2 regions of the Paenarthrobacter sp. TRD_SC_7 genome follow, and region 2 is predicted to be linked to the other one. Evidence: riboswitches for the same ligand, from Rfam matches in the RefSeq annotation. Region 2 holds a riboswitch; the other holds the start of a gene.
What was found. A riboswitch is a leader RNA that binds a small molecule or an ion and turns the genes downstream of it on or off. The one in region 2 is predicted to bind S-adenosylmethionine.

Region 1: another riboswitch for S-adenosylmethionine. It lies ahead of AC0J5Z_RS18425 (hypothetical protein); the one in region 2 lies ahead of AC0J5Z_RS04730 (DUF1737 domain-containing protein).

The regions. Positions count from the first base shown of each region.
Region 1 is NZ_CM149587.1:3,869,678-3,872,879, reverse strand. It holds gene AC0J5Z_RS18435 (VIT1/CCC1 transporter family protein) at 1-439, opposite strand, end outside; gene AC0J5Z_RS18430 (hypothetical protein) at 685-876, shown strand; gene AC0J5Z_RS18425 (hypothetical protein) at 873-1,175, opposite strand; SAM riboswitch class IV at 1,191-1,310, opposite strand; gene AC0J5Z_RS18420 (sodium:solute symporter family protein) at 1,557-3,074, opposite strand.
Region 2 is NZ_CM149587.1:952,867-956,068, reverse strand. It holds gene AC0J5Z_RS04735 (SulP family inorganic anion transporter) at 1-1,428, shown strand, start outside; SAM riboswitch class IV at 1,516-1,627, shown strand; gene AC0J5Z_RS04730 (DUF1737 domain-containing protein) at 1,641-1,907, shown strand; gene AC0J5Z_RS04725 (rhodanese-like domain-containing protein) at 1,904-2,314, shown strand; gene AC0J5Z_RS04720 (O-succinylhomoserine sulfhydrylase) at 2,315-3,202, shown strand, end outside.

The DNA of each region.
Region 1 (3,202 bases), 1.7 Mb from region 2:
CTTCGTGGATTTGTTCATCCGCCACCATCGCCGGGGTCGCTGCAGGTTCCGTACCGTACGGGGAGCGGCCTTCCGCGCGCTGCGCAAGGGCGAGCACAAAGACGGAGCCGAAGTTACGGGCCAGGAAGCCCAGGAACTGGCTGCGGGTGGATGCTGCCTTGGGCATTCCGGCGTGCTCACCAAGGAGCTTAAGCCAATGGGCCTCGTGCCTGCCTTCGGCTTCGGCCAAGGCGAGCAGGATTTGGCGTTCCTCGCCGTCCCGCCGCTGGGCAAGTTCGCGGTAGACGGCGGCCTCGGCCCGCTCATCGGCCAAGTACTGGCGCCACCGGCGGATGTCCGCGTGCGATGGCTGCTTTGAAGCGTTTTCGGGGGCGGCCTGTTCAGGGGCGGGGTCCGGAGCGGGGCTCGACGAACCGTGGGATTCCTGGTGCTGTTGCACTTTCTCTCCTGTGCTGGGTGGGGTAGTTGCGGCCCCATTGCACGCCCACTGTACCGCTTATTGGCGCAGATTTTTGGCTGGTATTCCTTAGCCGGAATGTTCGGCGCACCGTAATTTCGGGCGTTCCTTGACCCTCGCGTGAGCCGGTGCTCAGATGGAAGAACAGGGGCGGGACCCTCCCCGCATTAGATTCCTGCATTCGGTTCAACGGGCTGTCCGCGGCCCACGGAGACGGAGGTTGCACTATGAACACCACCGAATCACACGCCAACCACCCGGAACGGGCAACCATCGAGTCTGACCCGGCCTACGACTACGCCGAAGACCAGGAAGTGGACGAGGCCTGGGTAGAGGAAGTGGACGCCCCTGAGGACGACGAACGCGTGGTCCCCATCGACGAAACCGAAGAATTCCGCGAGGAGGACGAGGAAATCTAGTCCTCGCGACTGAGAGTAAAGTGCCGCTCCAGGCCCTCGCGCTTCCCGACCGCGGCAACTGTCACCGTCAGCTTTCTCGACGCCTCACACCAGCGCGTGGGTCGGACGGCTTGGACCAGAGCCTGCGCGATCAGCCCCGGTTCGGGATGTCCGAACTGCTCGGTTCCGGAGCTGGCAGTGATGGTTACCGTGCCCAGGAAGAGGTCGACGGCGGGGATCACCGCCACTGTGGGGGCAGCCGTATTGGCGGGGGTGCTGGCTGCTGTTGTGTTTACCGGGGTGGCGCCTTGGTACGGCAAGGGACTGCTCCTTGGGGAGTGCTCTTGCCCGCTCGGTTGTCTCTGGTCCGGGACGGGCCGCTTCCTCATCCGAACCACCCGTGAACATGGGGTTGGTGTGTGGCCAGTCGGAGCTTGGCGCCACATCTCTTGAAGCTTGGACCACCCTACCGCACGCCCTTCCGTTGTGAGGCCTGGTTTGCGCGCTTTGGGGTGGTTTTGGCGCGCAGAGCGGGCCTTCCAACGGAGGGGGTGTGTGTTGTGGGGCCTGGTTTGCGCGCTTTGGGGTGGTTTTGGTGCGCAGAGCGGGCCTTCCAACGGAGGGGGACATAACGCAAAGGCGGCGCCGCCCCGAAATGGGGAGGCGCCGCCGTCGACTATTGCTTGTTTCTTTGTGCCTGCCTAGGACGCGGGCGTGCTGAGCTCTTCCTCAGCCACACGGGTGCCGGCAACACGGTCGGTCCAAGCCTTCATGACTGCCGGATCGGTGGGCTTGCTGGCAAACGAGACCACAACGTACACCACAGCAGAGGCAATCAAACCGTAGTAAATGGGCTCGTTGGCGTAGATGCCGTCGAGAGGGACCTCTGCATTGATCTCAAGGATGATCATGGTGCCGAGGGTCACCACTGAACCGGCCGCCATGGACCAGGCTGCTGCGATGCCCGTTCCACGCTTCCACACCAGGCCACCGATGATGGCTACCAGCAGGCCGCCTACCAGGATGTCATAGGCGATGGTCAGTGCGGCCACCACGTCCTTGGTGGAGATGGCGATGATGATCGCCACGATCCCCAGTCCGAGGACCCAGTAACGGTTGGCCTTGACGTCGTGCTCCGGGTTATCGGAATCGGAGGTGTCCACCTTTTTGCCGAACCAGCTGGCAACGAAAGGCATGACGTCTGCGCGGGCAACGGTGGCCGCAGCGATCAGTGCGCCCGACGCCGTCGACATCATGGCTGCGACAGCAGCCGCCAGTACCAGGCCGCCGATACCGATGGGCAGGAGACGGGTTGCGACTTCTGCGTAGACGTCGTCCTTGGCTGCGATCTCCACACCGGACAGGGCAACACTGGCAGCCATGCCGATCAGTGCGCCGGCCAAGCCGTAAAGGATGCAGTAAACGCCGGCGGTGGCGCCACCCCAGCGGGCAACCGTGGGGGTCTTGGCCGTGAACACGCGCTGCCAGATGTCCTGGCCGATGAGGAGGCCAAGGGTGTAAACGACGAAGTAGGTGATGATCGTCTGGAGGCCGATGCCGCCGATGTCGAAGAAGCTCTCATCGACGCGGGCGCGGATGCCATCGAGGCCACCGGCGGCGTTCAGGGCGAAGGGGAGCATGAGGAAGAAGATGCCAACCGTCTTGATGACGAACTGGACCTGGTCGGCCAAGGTGATGGACCACATGCCGCCGATGGTGGAGTAGACCAGCACGATAGCGCCGCCGATGGCGATGGCGAGCCAACGCTCCCAGCCGAAGAGGACCACGAAGATGGTGGCGTAGGCGCCGGTGGACGTTGCACACAGCATCAACGTGTAGGCCAGCATGACGATGCCCGAGGTCTGCGTCGCGGTGCTGCCATAGCGAAGGGTCAGCATCTGGGAAACGGTGTAGATCTTGAGCTTCTGGATGGTTCCGGCGAACAGGAGGCTAAGAAGCAGCACGCCTGAGCCGATGGCAACAACCAGCCACATGCCGGAGATACCGAACTTGTAGCCGAGGCCGACGCCGCCCACGGTGGATGCGCCACCCAGGACCACTGCGGCCATTGTGCCGGTGTAAAGGAAGGGTCCCAGGCGGCGGCCTGCCACCAGGAAGTCGCTGTTGTTCTTGGTGCGGGACTTGCCCCACCAGCCGAATGCCAGCATGGCGAGCAGGTACACCACCACGATTGCGATGTTAATAGCCGAAGATTCCATGAACGGTCCTTGGAGCTGATGCACGGAGGTTGGGGTTTTCGACGATACTCCTGCGAAGCGTCGAAGTCTCTCTGTGCTGACGATTGGAGATTGGGGATGTGTTGTGTGCCTCACAGACAACACTTGTT
Region 2 (3,202 bases):
GCTGCCGCTATTGTGCCGCTGGCAGCGGGCAGCAGCGAAAAGTCTGTGGCATTGGCCGGGTTGCTGGCGATTCTCATCGGCGCACTCATGCTGGCGGGTTCCGCCCTGAAACTGGGAGCCATCACCGGCCTACTGTCCAAGCCCATCCGGCTCGGGTACCTGAACGGAATTGCGTTGCTGGTGGCCCTGTCGCAACTGCCGGCGTTCCTGGGGATAGAGGCCGACGGCGACATCTGGCAAAAGCTCGCGAAGGTCACCACCGGGGTGCTCACCGGGGGCGTTAATCTCCCTGCGCTGCTGCTGGGCATAGGTTCGCTGGCCCTCATCTGGATCCCGCGACTTTTGAAATGGAAAGTGCCCGGCGTCCTGCTGGCGGTGGTCGGTTCATGCGTTGCAACGGCCGTTTGGAGCCTTAGCGACGACGTGAAGGTCACCGGAGTCCTGCCGCAGGGCCTCCCGATGCCCGCGCTCGGCGGTATTGGCTGGGCGGACGCCCTCGCTCTGCTTCCCGCAGCTGCTGGCATCGCCCTCATGGCCTTCGCGGACACGGGCGTGTTGTCCCAAACACTGGCGGCCAAAGAAGGAAAGAAGGTTTCCGGGAACAGGGAAATGGCAGCGCTTGGGGCGGCCAACGCTGCCACCGGCCTACTGGGGGGATTCCCGATCTCCGGCAGCACCTCAAGGACCCCGGTAGCCGTGGATGCCGGCGCAAAATCCCAGATGACCGGCGTGGTGGGTTCAGTGCTGGTGCTGGCCTTCATGCTGCTGGCTCCCGGTGTGACCGAGTACCTGCCGTCCGCCACCTTGGCCGCCGTCGTGATCGCCGCGGCGATTGCCCTCGCGGATCCGGCTGGGGTCCGGCGTCTTCTGGGACTGAGCCGTAGCGAGTCCGTGGTGATGCTCGCAGCTTTCCTGGGCGTCCTCACGGTGGGTGTCCTCCAGGGAATCGTGGTGGCCATCATCCTGGCTCTTCTGGACTTCGTTCGCCGGGCGTGGGACCCCTACCGCACCGAACTCGGCTCGCAGGATGGGCGGCCCGGCTACCACGATCTCGCCCGCCACCCTGAAGGCGAACGAATCCCGGGACTTCTGATCCTCCGCTTCGATGCGCCATTATTCTTCGGCAATGGGCAGGTTCTGGCCAGCTTCGTTCGGGAACAATTTGACGAGGCCCCGGACGAGGCCGAAGACCCCGTTACCCACGTCATCCTCGCGGCCGAGCCGATCACCGGGATCGACACCACGGCCTTGGACGACCTCGTCACGCTGGATGAATGGCTGGCCCGTCACGGCGTCGATCTGGTGTTCGCCGAGCTCAAAGGGCCGGTTAAGGACAAGCTGATCCGCCTCGGAACGGCAGCCCGATTTACGCCCGACCACTTCTTCCCCACCGTCGGCGCCGCAGTTCGCGCGCTGAGGAACCACTAGCTGAAGCAGCCGCCGATTACGCAACATGACGACGACGAAACCACCTGCAAGTGCAGCCCGACGCCCGTGGATGTTACGTTTTTCTTGAGTAATGAGTACCAGCGCAAAGCCCTGACTTGCTGGTCGGCAACCCTCTCTCCGGCGGGGTGCCTCAGGTGACTACTCGGCGTATCGACAATTCGAACTGCAAGCGTGACTGAGGAGCACCAGCAATGTCTGAACCCACTGAAGAAAAACTCTCCTACCGGCTGATTACAGGCCCGGACAACCGTGATTTCTGCGAGCGCATCCACAATTCACTCGCCGAGGGCTATGTGCTCCATGGCAGCCCGGCAGCCACCTTCAACGGCACGGACGTCATCGTTGCCCAAGCAATCGTGCTACCCGCTGCGATCGCCAACGCTGATGCCGCCGTCGCCAATGCAGTTGACCAGCTGGAGAACTACGACGACGAAGAAGCATTCGAGGGCCACGCATGAGCTATGCAGGTGACCTGACCCCGCAGGACGCGTGGGCCAAGCTTGAAGAGGGCGCCATCCTGGTGGATGTCCGTACCGAGGGCGAATGGGCCCACATCGGCATCCCCGATACCAAAGCTACCGAGAACGATCCCCTGTTCATCCAGTGGAACCTCGCCGGCGGCATCCCCAACTCCCGCTTCATCGAGGACCTGCAGCAACAGGCACCCGAGGACGACGCCGTGGAGCTCGTCTTTATCTGCCGTTCCGGCCAACGCTCCATCTCGGCCGCCATTGCGGCAACGCAGGCTGGATTCACTGCCTACAACGTCCTGGAAGGTTTCGAAGGCGAACCGGACCGCTACGGCGAGCGCACCGTAAATGGCTGGAAAAACCGTGGCCTTCCGACGAACCTGGGGACCGAGTAAGTGACTTTCAATCCCGACGCCGCTGGCTGGAGCCCGGACACCCAGGCCGTCCGCGGAGGCCTTGCCCGTACCAATTTCCAGGAAACGTCCGAGCCCGTTTTCCTGAACTCCGGCTTCGTTTACGAATCCGCTGCTGCAGCTGAACGCGCCTTCACCGGTGAGGATGAACGCTTCGTCTACTCCCGCTACGGCAACCCCTCCGTGGCAACGTTCCAGGAGCGGCTCCGCCTGCTTGAAGGAACCGAGGCATGCTTTGCGACGGCGTCCGGCATGTCCGCGGTGTTCACCGCATTGGGTGCCCTGCTGGCTGCCGGTGACCGCGTGGTTGCTGCCCGCTCGCTGTTCGGCTCATGCTTCGTGATCCTCAATGAGATCCTGCCGCGCTGGGGCGTCGAGACGGTCTTCGTGGACGGACCTGACCTGGAACAGTGGCGTGAAGCCCTGTCGGAACCCACCACTGCGGTGTTCTTCGAGTCTCCGTCCAACCCGATGCAGGAGATCGTCGATATCGCTGCCGTCAGCGAACTGGCGCACGCCGCCGGGGCAACTGTCGTCGTCGACAATGTCTTTGCCACTCCCCTGTTGCAACGCTGCGGTGAGTTGGGTGCGGACGTGATCGTGTACTCCGGCACCAAGCACATCGATGGTCAGGGACGCGTCCTTGGCGGTGCAATCCTGGGCACCAAGGAATTCATCGACGGTCCCGTCAAGCAGCTCATGCGGCACACCGGCCCTTCGCTGTCCGCGTTCAACGCTTGGGTGCTGACCAAGGGTTTGGAGACCATCGGGCTGCGCGTGAACCACAGCTCCGCGTCTGCCTTGAAGATCGCAGAGTGGCTTGAGCGGCAGCCCGCCATCAGCTGGGTCAAGTACCCGCTGCTGAAGTCC